2 regions of the Shewanella sp. SM20 genome follow, and region 1 is predicted to be linked to the other one. Evidence: riboswitches for the same ligand, from Rfam matches in the RefSeq annotation. Region 1 holds a riboswitch; the other holds the start of a gene.
What was found. A riboswitch is a leader RNA that binds a small molecule or an ion and turns the genes downstream of it on or off. The one in region 1 is predicted to bind cyclic di-GMP.
Positions count from the first base shown of each region.

Region 1 (7,614 bases):
CGGCAATACCCACAAAAGTGGTTTTAATCATTCATCGCCAATAAAAAAGGGCAATTTTAAATTGCCCTACACTTTCTCTAAAATGCAAAATTGGCTGTACTTTACCTTTAGAACCAACTCAACGCGATACTGATAATCACGCCAGTGATCATCAATTGCATTAAACAAAAGCCCATAATATCCCGCGCTTTTAAGCCTGCAATCGCCAGCACGGGCAGTGCCCAGAAAGGTTGAATCAAGTTAGTCCACGCATCTCCCCAAGCAACGGCCATTGCGACCCGAGCGACATCTGCACCTAAAGCCTGTGCGGCGGGTAGCATAATCGGTGCCTGCACCGCCCATTGGCCACCTCCCGATGGCACAAAAATATTCACAATTCCTGCACTGATAAAGCTCCAAAATGGCAGGCTCTCGGCGCTAGCGATGGCCACAAAACCTTCCGAAATACTTTGAGCTAAACCCGATTGCACCATCACAGCCATAATGCCCGCATAAAAGGGAAATTGGATAACAATACCTGCGCCGCCCTTAATGGCCTCATTCAAACTGGTTAATAAACTGCGTGGTGTTTGATGTAACAGTATGGCGAGGAATAAAAATAAGAAGTTCACTAAATTGAGGTTTAAGCTGCCGCCCTGCACCCAAAAGTAATAACCTAAGTATACAAGCCCAGCGCCACCGACGCTCCAGCCGAGTAAACGACTATTTTCTAACTTATCCGCAGGACGGCTTTCAGACTGACGCTCGCTCACATTTGCAGAGTTAAGCTCTAACGCCGAAGCATCAAGTTCAGCGTCTTTGTCATCAAGGGCGCTTGGGTCAACATAAACACTGTCTTTTTCTTCTGGCAACATAAAGCGATTCACTAAGGGCATGACCACAAACAGAATTGCCACTAACAATAAATTATAACTCGCGAAAATGGTGTCACTGGTGGGGATGATACCGATTTGTGATTCAGAGAAATGCCCCACCGTCGCTATGGTTAATGGGATCGAACCCGCAAGCCCACCATGCCAAACCACAAAGCCGGAATAGGCGCTGGCGACCAGCAGCCGATAATCCACTTTTACTTTGCGAGCTAAGGCTTTGGCAAATAACGCACCCACCACTAGCCCAAAACCCCAGTTAATCCAACTGGCGGCCAGTGACACCAAAGTCACTAAAATAATGGCTTGTGGTGCCGACTTAGCCAATCCAGCAATGGCATCGAGCATCTTTTTAATCGGCGGCGAGCTTGCCAACATAAATCCTGCCACCAGCACTAACAGCATCTGCATCGAAAAACTTAACAGCGTCCAAAAACCATCGCCCCAATAATTGATGACTTCCAGCGGGGTTTTATGTTCAGCGACCACAGCAGCAATTAATACGACTAAGGTAAGTAAAAGCACGAAAATATAAGGATCGGGTAAATATCGGTCAACGAGTTTGACCAGAGGTTTTGCCGCTTTGTTTAACATAGACTTTCCTTGTTTATTATCTGAACTAAAACGTCAACACGCCCTAGTTCTTATTTGTTTTTATTGAATTTTTATTGAGTCTTAAGCCCACAGATTAAGCGATCTCTAAAGCAGGATAAAGTCTTGAAGGAGTTTTTAACGGTTTGAACTGGTAGCACCAGATATCCCGCTCAACGCACACGCGAGTGCCGATAGCATCTGATGCTAAAAAACTGATAATATGGCAAAAATTAACTAAGGTGCTCTTTATATGAAAATGTTACTTGCCGTTGTGGTGATTGCTGGGGTGATTTTTTACTTCTTTACCTCGATGAACGGCCAAAAAGCCGCCCAAGAAAATATCCGTTTAGGCAATGAGTTTTTAACACAAAACAAAACCAAAGAAGGTGTGATCACCACAGCTTCAGGTTTGCAATATCAAGTATTAACTCAGGGCGATGGCACAGTTCATCCTAAAGCCAGCGATACAGTGACAGTCCATTACCATGGCACTTTGATTGACGGTACTGTGTTTGACAGTTCGGTTGATCGCGGCGAACCCATCGCATTTCCGCTTAATAGGGTGATTAAAGGTTGGACCGAGGGCGTACAGCTTATGGTTGTTGGCGATAAAATGCGTTTTTTTATTCCCAGTGAACTCGCCTACGGTAACCGTAGCACGGGCAAGATTGGTGGTGGTTCTGTGTTAATTTTTGATGTGGAACTGCTTAAGATTGATTAAATCAGTCTTCAATGAGTCTGTCTTAACGCATTCGGCTGTATTCATAAAAAAACCTAACGCTTAATAAAGAAAAAAGCCCTGAATCTTCGCAGGGCTTTATTTTTTAACCAATAATGTCAAAATTTTGGATGATTACTGGCAGGTTGCCGCGCCAATATCAACCCATACTGCTGCAACACCCGGTACATCACCTTTAGTCCAGTAACTCGCCTTCCATACACGACCGTTATAGCTGGTGGTTTGACCGCCGTTATACACCACACCTGCATCCCAACCGAGATCAACTTGGCTGAGTAGCAGCCATTGGTCTGCGGTGCGAGATGGCGTATTGCCCTGAGTCCAATACTTTGCTTTCCATACCAACTGACTATGACTCACTGTATTACCCGTGTTGTATACCACACTGGTTTGCCAAGCAGGATAGTTACCGGCATTGGGATCGGTTGCATCGCATCCACCGCCGACCACTTTTGGCGTCACGGTCAGATTAGTCGATGCGCTTGCATCTAAGGCACCATCGGAAACCAGCACACTCAAACCATAGCGGGTCGCTTCGGTAACATTGGGGCCAGTAACGACTAACGTGGCACTATTTTGCCCGGTTGCCGACACGCCTGCGGGCACAGTCCAAGCGTAGGTTAAGGCATCACCATCTGCATCGGAGGCATTCGCCACTATACTGACGATTTTACCCGCTTCAACTGTCGTAGTCGGAGCCAGAGTCACTACAGGTGCTTGATTAGGCGTATCAGCCTTGTTCGTCACCAGCACAGTATCGCTGGTAAATAGCCCTTCAGGATCGGTGACTTTAAGGCTAAAACCATAGGCGACATCGGTTTGGGTTGCTCCCAGTTGAATAGTCGCATTCGCCATATCTGCATTCGCGATGGCAACACTTGGCCCAGAGACTTGAGTCCAGAGATAGCTTAAAGCAGCGTTTTCAGGATCGCGCGAACCGCTACCATTGAGCGTCACATCGGCGGGACCTGTGACATTCACATCCACGCCCGCATTGGCAATGGGCGCTTTATTCACTGGCGGAGTGGTGCCTTCACCATGGCCTAAACCTTCGTGCATGGCATTCAGAATGTCACCATTATCGGCATCAAGTTCCCACGCAAAAAGCCCACCAAGTTGATTAGAAAGCACATATTGCCCCTTGGCTTTAACTGAACGAGCATCATCGAAAGTAATTAAATCGCCAGTAGATGCCTTGAACAAAGATGGCGCCTCGGCCGTTTCGTCATAGCTGTAAGTCCAACCGCTTCCCATGTAGTCATTCGCTATCTGACGATAATCTACCACACCAGCTTCCCAAGTACCTTTTACTTTGCCCGTTGCCGTCCCCGTGAAAGGATTATTACCACTGTAGCCATTGACACCTGTCCAGCCGCGGCCATACATAGCGGCACCGACCACAATTTTCCCAGGGGTCACGCCTTGGCCTAACAGCGCATTAACGCCATTAGCTGTGGTGTAACGGGTATTGGGATCCCAACTCGCTTCATACAGATTGGTTTGATGGCCGAGTTCAGTATTAGTCCAACCACCATTAAAGTCGTAACTCATCAAGAAGATGTAATCCATGTACTGCTGAGCAGCCTGATAATCGACTTTTTGAATTTTATCGTCACCAGCGCTAATCGCTGAGGTCAGCTCATAGGTACGACCCGTTTCGGCGCTTAGTTCATCAAGCATCGCCCGCAGTTCACGCATCAGAGTCACATAGGTTTCACCGTCATTGGCATTACCTAAATTTGGGTTAGCGCCATTCCCCCCTGGAAATTCCCAGTCGATATCTACGCCATCGAAGAATTTCCAGGTCTGTAGAAACTCTTTCACCGAAGCGACAAAGATATCGCGCTTTGCTTTATCACCGAAGAAAAAGAAGGGATCCGAGAGGGTCCAACCACCAACCGAAGGTAAAATCTTCAAATCTGGATGTGCTTGCTTAAGTGCCATCAATTGACCAAAGTTACCTTTGTAAGGATCTGAATGCTCACTCACTCCCGCCTGCGGTATTTGAATCGCCGCCCAAGGATCGTGAATCGCAACTTTAAAATCACCACGACCACTACAGGCACGTTGCAACGCTTCGAAACTGCCTTCGATTTCTTTCAAGCTATCATTGATTCCATCACCACCACAAATTGGGGTAAAGCCATATAAAATATGGGTTAAGTTTTGCGCAGGTATCTTATCGACCGGAAATTTACGGCCGTATACGCCCCATTCGACAAAGTAACCTCCCACCACTTTGCCTGATTTATTCGCATAGGGACGGTTGTTTTCTTTTAGGGGAGCATTGAGTGGTACTAAATGGCTGCCGTCGGTATCAGCCACGAGGATTTGTTTAGCATCACTCGCCGTACAGCCATCGCTGTTACACAGTTGTACTTGCATCTGATAACGGCCGCCCTTGTTCACCTTAAAGTTAGCGGTTCCCGACGCGCCAGATGGGCCTTCCCAAACTACATTGCCGTTGAGTAACACTTGGGCTCTATTGCCCACATCGCCACTCCAAAGGTTCCAACTGACGGAGACATCGGCGGCATCTTTCACCGTAACTAATTGATTGTAAGCAGTAGCCGCTTGATTCACTTCAATAATAGCGAACTTAGTTTCGCCCCAACCTAAAGTCGGTTTACCGGGCGCCGCTGCAAAAACGCTGGCACTCACGGTAGATGCCAGTGCTGATGCCACTAGCAAGGCTGATGTTGAAATTTGAGTCTTGAACATGAGATATCCCTATTGAATTTTTATATGAATCAATAAGGCAAACAAAGCGTAGACAGGAAACAGCACTCTCTTAAAACCATGCAAAACGACTGACAACTGCACGAAGAAAAACCTGTGGTATCCCCGCTATCATAGGTACAGACGAACCCTTAGACCGGAGGCTTTGCGTCCCAGTTTTTCAACTGGTTTGCCTTTTACACACAATGACAACGTTGTCATTGCAAATATCAGCATAAGCGTAAGCGCAATAAAATTGCAACAAAATATTATCAACTGTGTTATTGGCAAGAATCGTAAATAGAACTAGTCATCTGATAAGAAAGGAATTATGCAAATTAAACTATCGCTAATATTTACTTTGGGTAATGAGGATTATCTAAATACTTTAAAAATAAAAAAACAGGACTCGATATGCCAAAGACATCATAAGTCCTGCTTTATATTTCACAATTTACGTCGCTTATGCAGCTAAAACTCAATCACTAAACATTCATGGCGCAAACCATTGTCGAGCAACATTTATTATCTTTATGCGCGGGGTTATTTATGATCCTTATGCACGAGGATAGTCCCTTGCGAGCATCACAGATAAACCGCGGCAAACCAAGGTTTCCATATCATCGACACGATTGATTTTCATCTCAGCTAAGGGCGCGCTCAATGCCATTTGCTTTAAGCTTTCGAGGCAGCCTTTGTAGTAAGGAGCGCTATTCATCATACCGCCAGCAAGCCAAATTCGATTGGGATTAAATAAATTAACCGCCCACGCTAATCCCATGCCGAGATAACTGCCCGCGCGATATAAATCATCCTGAGTGGAGATTTTGCGGCTGCGCACTGAATCGCCACTGGCCAGTTGCTCTAAACTAAACTCGCCAGATTCTGTCATCACGCGACAAGGCCCCAACTCCCCCGCCACGCCCGTCGCTCCCGTAAAGACTTGTCCATTAAAGGCAATAGACATACCGATCCCAGTGCCGCACATGACCAATAACTCACAGGCATATTTGGCATCACAAGTCGCTTGCATACCCGCATCGATATCGTTGCAGATAAACTTAAGCTCACCCTGGGTTTTGACTGTATCGAAGCTCAATCCATTGAGTCCAGGTAAAGATTTACAAGAAACCAAACGATTATTTTGTACCAGTCCAGGTACGGCAATAGCTAATTGGTAATGCTGTAAATCATAATCACGTTCAAACGCCGCGATTTGATTATTTAACTCTTCAATTTTAAAACCTTCACCTGTGGGGATTTTATATTGTTCTGTATGTCCCGCGAGCTGAAGTTCGAACAGGGCTTTGGTACCGCCCACATCTATTGTTAGTATTTGCATCGCTTACTCCACTGATACATGTGCCCCACTCTGACCCCGAGTAGAGATGGCAAATGTTAGCATAGGGTCCAAATGTTAGCGATTGAATAAAACTTAAGTTGCTAATTTTTAAGGAACAAGTCCTAATTAAAACATGACCAACCTTTTATTTAATTCACTTTTCATGCTCAAAATCACATAAATAAATTAACAACAAACCCCATAACCTCAAGCGTCTTACCTGCACAAATTCACGATTGTATACAAAATCCTTTATTCGCTACCCTTGCATCTAGCGCGCTAGACTTGCGATAATCCGAGCCGGTTAAAACTCAAATCAACATAAACCTACTCATCCTTAGGCGATCTTCGCCTACCGACTCGCATAGCATGCCAGTCTCTATTGGAGCCCATATGTCACAATCAATCGCTAACCGTCTCGGTGCTATTCGTAACGAATTAACATCTGCGAATCTCGATGCTTTTATTATTCCCCGTGCCGACGAATATCTGGGCGAATATGTGCCAGCACATAACGAACGTTTGTACTGGGCAACCAACTTTACCGGTTCGGCGGGTATGGCTATCGTATTGAAAGATAAAGCCGCAATATTTACCGATGGCCGCTATACGGTTCAAGTTCGTTTACAAGTCGATGCCACATTTTTCAGTTATGAAAGCCTAACCGATACACCACAAATTGAGTGGTTATGTGACACGCTACCAGCAGGGTCTCGCGTTGGTTTCGATGCGCGCTTACACACCTTAGCTTGGTATGAAAATGCCAAAGCAACCTTAAATAAATCCCAAATCGAATTAGTTGCAGTTGAACAAAACCCCATCGATTTGTATTGGCAGAATCGGCCAGCACAGTCGAACGCTCCTATCACTTTGTTTAGCAACGAGAGTGCTGGTAAAACCAGCCTGCAAAAACGCATTGAAATTGGTGCATTAGTAAAAAAAGCCGGTGGTGATGTCGCCTTAATCGCCGCCTTAGATTCTTTCTGCTGGCTACTCAACATTCGCGGCAATGATGTACCGCGACTACCAGTTGTACTCGGCAGTGCTCTGCTCCACGCCAATGGCGATATGCAGCTCTTCACCGATTTAAGCAAACTCCCAGGGGGCATTGAGGAGCATGTTGGTGCTGGCGTCAGCTTTAAAAGCGAGGCATCTCTTGCAGATACACTCGCCAGCATGCAGGACGTAAAACTGCTGGCCGATCCGAACTCTGCTAACGCTTGGGCACAAAACATTGCCCGTGAGGCAGGAGCAAAATTAATTGCCGGAATCGATCCAGTCGCTTTACCTAAAGCGCAGAAAAACGCCGCAGAACTGGCCGGCATACGTGCCTGCCATATCCGCGATGGCGT
Region 1 is NZ_JAKKRK010000026.1:13,811-21,424, reverse strand. Features, by position in the region: gene L5M18_RS12260 (HPP family protein) at 1-27, shown strand, start outside; gene L5M18_RS12255 (short-chain fatty acid transporter) at 108-1,463, opposite strand; gene L5M18_RS12250 (FKBP-type peptidyl-prolyl cis-trans isomerase) at 1,714-2,184, shown strand; gene L5M18_RS12245 (glycosyl hydrolase family 18 protein) at 2,317-4,923, opposite strand; cyclic di-GMP riboswitch class I at 5,037-5,125, opposite strand; gene L5M18_RS12240 (ROK family protein) at 5,477-6,262, opposite strand; gene L5M18_RS12235 (aminopeptidase P family protein) at 6,656-7,614, shown strand, end outside.

Region 2 (7,614 bases), on a different contig from region 1:
CGGACACGCCCCAAATAACGACGAGTAACACTAAAGCAGGGATAATACCTAAAGCCGCTGTGGCTAAAGGTAACGCTAACATACCTGCGCCAATGGCCGTCCCGGCAACGATGGCGATCGAGCCTAACATTTTTGAATTCACACAATAGTCCTGTTCAATAATTAATTATTATTTTATTTGAGTAAGATTTGAACCGATAAAGCCTTGCGTCTTAAATCGAAATAAGCGACACATCACTTAAAGCATCCAATCAGATCTCGACCTAGCAGATCAATTGGCCCCAATAGCTTTTGAATGTTTCAACCCAGTAGCCATTGAGGCTAACTAAATCGATTATTGAAAAATGGCATGACTTTCAATTGTGATAGCCCAAATTAATGTACCGATATAAGCATCGATTAAATAGATAGTTTGGGACATTAACAGAGCCAAACCCAGTGGGCAAGCCAGTTGTGAACAAAGAAGGGTAGCAAACGGTACGGTAACAACTTAATAGTGCTGTGATAAACGAAAATATACAAGCCAACAAAATCGCTACCTTTGTTGAGAATACCTGTAATCTTGTATTAGGCTCGAATCAAAATAAAGCCGGTCTTTTTCCATCCGATGCAGACAAAAAGGGCTTAAACACACGGATATGTTTAAGCCCAATGATACCTTTTTGAAGCTAGGTTAGCTCAAAAAGTTAATTTACAGCTCAGTCCACGCCATAGCCCAAGAAGCGCCAACACCTGGCTCAAATCCTGTGGCAGAAGCCGACCACTGCACGCAATAGCCGCTATAAGGGAATGGCTTACATTGATACACTTTGCCATTTTTAGGCTGTAACACTGTAGTACCTGCAACGTAACCTTTCACGCCTGCTGGGAATACAAAATCAGCTTCTGGTGCAGGAGCTTGATCCTTTAAGAAGAGATCAAAGTTCTGCTGAATAACATCACCTTGTTTAGGCTCAGCTTTTACCTGCAAATGATAATGCCCAGCTTTAGGCTCAACGACGTCTAACACTAAGCTCGCGCTGGTATTGTTAACAGTTTGGCTCACAAAACCTGACGCGGTGCCATCATGGCTAAACAAATACGCTGACACTAGCATCTCAGCGTTACTGGTTACATCAAAGCTGACCTTCGCCGCACCATCGATAATTTGATAATCGTCAGCAAGTGAAGTGACTTCTAAGCTGTTGCCCGGAGCAGGAGCTAAATCAAATCCGACTTCGACACGCTCAATACCTGAGTTTTTCGCTGTAAAAATGTCATTTTTGCCATACACAGGCTCAATCACACCCGATGCATTTTTTTGTCCCGCTTTTAACTGGGACTGCTGAGCATTAATCGCACTTGCTAATAGGAAAGGCCAATTTTGTTTATCACCTTGAGTCGCATCGCTAATGGTAATGACTGTTTGCTTAGCCGTTTGCTCACCATTGGCGTCAAACACCCGGGTCATCACTTTATCGCCTGCTTTTAGATTGAGTGACGGATTGATATCCCCCACATCTTGCCATTCACTCGGCACAACAGGACCCGAGCCCAAGTTCACATCGATAGCATTGTAGAAACTATTCGTCGTATCTCCCACTTCCCACACGGCCAAGATCACTTGATAACCACTGCGACCTTCTGGCACGTAACAGTCATGGGTCACTAACTTAGGCGGCTGTTCCATGCCACCATCAACTACGCAAAAGGGAGCTAAGTCAAAGCTCGTTCGGCTCAAAGCTTGGTTTGGGTTCCAATCTTGGCGAGTTAAATAGTAACGCCAATTACGGGTGACATGATTTGCTGTGAACTGCCAACTGAATTTATTCCAGCCCGCTTTAATATCCGTCTTTGCCCAACGGCTCGGGCTTTGTTCATCCAAAGGTGAAAAAGCACCATTGCCAGCACTCGCCAGTTTGCCATCAGCAGGACCTGATTCAGGAAAACCCGATGGCCCCTCAACACTTTGTGGCTCCCATTGCACCGCACCACAATTGGCATTTTTACCTGTTTTACAGGCATATGAACGCGATTCAGGTGCCACAACATAACCGTGCGCCTGCGCAGAGATACTCACAAACGCATTCGTCGCCATTACTGCCGCGGCCAATAAACTCAATTTAGAAATAGGGGAAAAAACAGTAGGATTTGCCACTTTAATGCACTCCATTGATTGCCTATCATCCTAAACATAATGATAGGCTTAGATATAAAAGTGGTATTTGGGCAAACAACAGCATTAAACAGCAGTCGTTTATCTTTCACAGAAATCGAATTCTGCGGCAACTCCGCTATCTTAGTTCACTAAAAAATCCATTTACAACCTTAGACCGGAAGCTTTGCGTCCTAACTTTTCAATTAGTTTGCCAAATACAGTCGTTATCATTGAGTCACTACGAGTTAACAGTATGTAACCAAGTAGAAATGACTTGGCTAAATTAGCAACAAAAGACAACGTTGTCAAAAAATAATTCATTTATATTCATTAGGTTACAGAATGTGAATCGGTATTTTTCTGACACCCGTCAAACATTTATCAGTACCTACTGTTATAAACTCGTGCTTGAAACTAAATCTTACCTAGGTATAATGCCCACCTCGCTTCGGGGGAGTAGCTAACTGGATTTCGAGCCATCGTCATCTAGGGTGAACATCAACATACTTGGCAACATGCCATGGTGTTCACAGCAAATCATAGATTTGCCCAGCAAGACCTGAGCACAATGACTGCACCTAGGGGTGGACGGTTTATTGTGCTTATGTCATAACCACCCCTAAAGGATCACACTTGGAAGCCCTACTTGCCTCAACCTTTACGGTTGCTATCGCCGAAATTGGTGATAAAACTCAATTACTTGCACTAATCCTCGCCGCAAGATTTAAAAATAAAACCGCCATTATTTTAGGTATTTTGCTGTCGACATTATTTAACCATTTTGCCGCAGCTTGGATTGGCCAATGGGCGATTAACTGGGTAAGCCCAGATCTGGCACGTTATTTAGTGGCTGCGTCCTTCTTTGCAATCGCTCTTTGGGTGTTAATCCCCGATAAAGTCGATGCAGAAGAGAGCCGTTTCTATAAAATGGGCCCCTTTCTCGCCACCTTTATCCTGTTTTTTATCGCCGAAATGGGGGATAAAACACAAATCGCAACTGTGGTATTAGCCGCAAAATACGATTCATTAACTATGGTGGTTGCAGGCACAACCTTAGGCATGCTGCTTGCTAACGTACCCGTAGTAATCGCAGGCCACTTCAGCGCCGAAAAATTACCTATGTTGTGGATACACCGTGGCTGCGCCGTATTGTTCGCACTCTTAGGCGTAGCAACACTACTGTTCTAGATCATTGATCATTGATCATTGATCATTGATCATTGATCATTGATCATTGATCATTGATCATTGATCATATTCAAGTATGGAAACAAAAAGGCCAGTGATAAACATCACTGGCCTTTCTACTTACAACGGCTTTAATAGAATAAAAAGTGTCGACTTAGAAATGCAATTTATAACCCTAATGCCAGTTTAATACGTTGTCCGTAATCCGCATCGGCTTGAGTAAAATGCGCCACCATACGTTGCTGCACATCTAAACTCGCTTGACTTAATGAACCCGAAATTGTTGCCACTAGGCGCGCTTTCTCAGCTTCAGAGAAGATGCGATACAAATTACCCGCTTGGGTATAATCGTCTTGGTTATAACGACTATAACGCGCCGCTTCACCTTCTAAACGCAATGGTGGTTCGCTAAAGTTTACTGGCTCAACCAAGGCATCAGCAGTGCTGTTCGGGCCATAGTTTGCCGAAGCATCAGCACCAGTTTGGCTGCCATGGTAAGGGCATTGTGTGCCCGCCATCGCACCTGCACGTTGATGGTGATTTGCCTTAGCGGCATGCGGGCAATTCACTGGCAATTGGTTGTAGTTAGCACCAATGCGGTAACGCTGCGCATCGGCGTAGGCAAATAAACGTGCTTGTAACATCTTGTCTGGTGAAGCCCCGACGCCTGGGACCAAATTACTAGGTGCTAATGCCACTTGCTCAACTTCAGCAAAGTAGTTTTGTGGCAGACGATTCAGCTCTAATACACCAATCTCAATTAATGGATAGTCGCTATGCGGCCAAACCTTAGTTAAATCAAATGGATTGATATGGTAAGTATTGGCATCTGCCTCAGGCATAATCTGCACATTAACCGTCCAACGCGGGAAGTTACCATCAGTAATCGCAACCACCATATCGCGCTGCGATGAATCGGGATCAATCCCTTTTAATTTATCAGCCTGTTCATTGGTTAAGTTGACCACGCCTTGCTGCGATTTAAAGTGGAACTTCACCCAGAAACGCTCGCCCTTGGCATTCCACAGCGAGAAAGTGTGTGAACCATAACCGTGCATTTGACGGTAGTTTGCCGGAATACCACGATCCGACATCAAAATGGTTACTTGATGCATAGCTTCAGGATTCAATGACCAAAAGTCCCACATAGCCTGCGGATCTTTTAAATTGGTCTTAGGATTACGCTTTTGCGTATGGATAAAGTCTGGAAACTTAATTCCATCTCGCAAGAAAAAGGTCGGCGTATTGTTACCCACAATATCGTGATTACCACGGGCAGTATAAAAACGTAAACCAAAGCCACGTGGATCGCGCTCTGCATCGGCAGAACCCATTTCTCCACCTACGGTTGAGAAACGAATAAAGGTTTCGGTTTGCTTACCAACACCATTGAAATGGTCAGCAATGGTGTAATCGCTTAAATCTTTAGTCAGCGTAAATGTGCCGTAAACCCCAGTACCTTTGGCATGTACGATACGCTCAGGAATACGCTCACGGTTGAAATGGGCTAACTTTTCAATTAAATGCCAATCTTGTAATAGCAGAGGACCACGTTCACCCGCCGACAGTGAGTTTTGATCGTCGGCCACTGGGGCGCCGTTTTGGCTCGTTAAGTACTGACTTGTTTGATGTTGTTGACTCATGCCCTGCTCCTTAGTCTTGATTGCTGGTTAACCAGGTTTCAATTAAATCGTAAATGGTGGCCATGGTTTATCTCCTTGGCTGGCGACGTGTTGTCGATAGAGCAAGAATAGAGAATTACCACTTGAGAATAAAACGATTAAACTAGATTTGTATAATCTAAAAAAAAGATTAAGAATGAGTTTGGCAAGACAATTAATGAATTACACGGACTCACAGCCAATGGTCCGCTCACATCACTTAGGATACTGTTGAAAAACCAAATAGCTGCTCAGGACAATGGAGCGAAGTGCGGTGCGAGAAAGCGGAGTTAAGCTGATACACTGCCATTAACTGCTGGATAAGTCGGCTTCACGATAAAGCTTAACCAAATAATAAGTGTCAATCAGCACGATAAAAAAGTTAACTAAGGCAACAGGATAAGCCCCAATTGCCACACCGTAGGCCACAAATAAAGCCGCACCAATGAGATTCCACCAGCGCAGTTTCTTAATGTTTGACATCATCAGTGATATTGCAACGACCACTGAAGCTAAATAACCAACCCATTCCCAAATTGTAGAGTTATCCATATTCAATCCTTATCTATATATTATTTAAATCAAACGATTGATACGCCATTCACACCACAGGTAATAAGCTGGCTCATTGCATTTAGCGTTTAACGACAGCCGCCGTCATCCGTGAAATACAAGTCAGTTCACCCGCGCTGTTGTGGATTAAAATCTCCCATACAGAGCTGCGCTTCCCTAAGTGGATAGGCTTAGCCGTAGCGGTTAATACCCCATTACGGGAAGCCCGTAAGTGGTTAGCGTTAATTTCTTGACCGACACAATAGTACTGCTCAAAATCCACCGCGAAATTTGCCGCATAGCTGGCAACGGTTTCAGCAAGCGCGACATTCGCGCCACCATGCACTATGCCCAAAGGGTTATGCACCGCCGGACTGGCTGGCATAGTGGCCTTCATGTAATCGTCGCCAATCTCACTGATCTCAATTCCTAAAGTCTGCATCAAGGTGCCTTTGCCACCCATACCGGCGTCTAAACGCGCGCAATCCTCTAACGTTACAGCTCTAAACCAAATACTCATTGCAACTTCCTAGTCAATAAAACCAATCAGCAGTTTACTGTGAAGTGGATGAAGTTCAACTAGTTTACTCTCAGCTGGTCACATCAATATCGGCAAAAATAAGGCTCAAACTAACCAAGATTTAGTGGTACTTAGCTGACTAAACCAGACAAGAAATAATCCCCATACCACGACTACACTTGGCATAATTAACGCGTCGGCTCCTAGCACCACAGCCGCTTGCTGAATGCAAAATACATAGGTCATTTGCAACAAAATAGCGATAAGCGAGGCGACCAGCACTTTATAAGCAATTAATTTTCTGAATAACAATAATAGGCATCCTAGAACCCCTGAAACCACGGCAAAGCCAAACACAGCATCAACCCAAATTGGCGTCGTTTCATAGAGTTTAATTTGATCTGGGCTCATCTGTGCGAGTGCATCTGGCGTCATAGTCATTTGCATCACAAAAGCCATCAGCCCCATGATATTCCACAACAAACTGAGCGTTGCGACAAAGTAAAACCACAGTGGCGCCTTGATATTCATGGTTTTCAGCGGATTTGAGGTGGTATCCATACTCACTCCTAATAAAAACTGAAAAAAAAAGATAAAAAAGGGATGGTTAACCATCCCTTTGTTTCAGTCTAGCTCACAAATTGCACTTGTGAGTTAACCACATGTACAGGTTAACGGCGACGACGCTGCAAACCAAACAAGGACATCAGTGCTAAACCTAAATAACCTAAAGCACCGCCATCATCTTTAGGCTTTGGCTCAGGTTTTGGCGGCACTACTGGCGCAGGATAACTTAAAGCAACAATCACAGGATCATGATCCGATGCAGAAAAAGCATTTTCAGATTTAGCCAGATCACCAGAGAACTTCTTACCGTATTCAAACAGGCTAGATTCCACTGAGTTGATATGCCAATCTTCAATATCCACTAAACGTTTGGCTAGGCTAGCATTGGCTAAAGCATGATCTAAGTTACCTAACTCGCCGTTATAGCTATAAGAGAAAGTGCTTGCACCGTGGGCTTTCGTGTTCAAGTTGATAAAGCCATAACCTTTTTCAATCTTGCTGCCTTGGCGCTCAAACACTTTGCCGTCGAGCGTCGTCCACGAAGCGGTCAGGATGTCACGCTCTGACTTGCTCGCATCGAAGTCGGTTAGTACACGGATAGGATCCTCCATACCATAGGCATTCATATCACCGATGATCAGTAAGTCGCCTTTCACGTCTTTTAGCGTTTCACCCAAGACTTTGGCTGCAGATACGCGGAAAGCATTACACTTGCCCTGTTGATCGGCAGGATCAACTGACTCTTCGAAGTTAGCCCAATCTTCTAAACAGCCTGAGCCTTTAGATTTCAAATGGTTAACGACTACGGTCAGAGACTCATCATGGATTTTAAAGGTTTGCGCTAAGCTGTGACGTTGATAAGCATCATTGCCAGGGTTAGTCTCAGTTTTGCCATCTTTTGTGCGAGTCACGCTGCCAGCACTGGCGTGCTGTTCTGGAGTACCGATAACTTGTGCAGCCCCTGCTAAAGCCACTTTACCACCACGGTA
Region 2 is NZ_JAKKRK010000003.1:133,294-140,907, forward strand. Features, by position in the region: gene L5M18_RS02515 (aromatic amino acid transport family protein) at 1-130, opposite strand, end outside; gene gbpA (N-acetylglucosamine-binding protein GbpA) at 692-2,137, opposite strand; cyclic di-GMP riboswitch class I at 2,261-2,360, opposite strand; gene L5M18_RS02525 (TMEM165/GDT1 family protein) at 2,771-3,325, shown strand; gene katB (catalase KatB) at 3,493-4,968, opposite strand; gene L5M18_RS02535 (YgjV family protein) at 5,296-5,538, opposite strand; gene L5M18_RS02540 (PaaI family thioesterase) at 5,621-6,058, opposite strand; gene L5M18_RS02545 (hypothetical protein) at 6,164-6,619, opposite strand; gene exeM (extracellular exonuclease ExeM) at 6,730-7,614, opposite strand, start outside.
Region 2: linked by a shared signal. The riboswitch ahead of gbpA (N-acetylglucosamine-binding protein GbpA) and the one ahead of L5M18_RS12245 (glycosyl hydrolase family 18 protein) in region 1 are both predicted to bind cyclic di-GMP.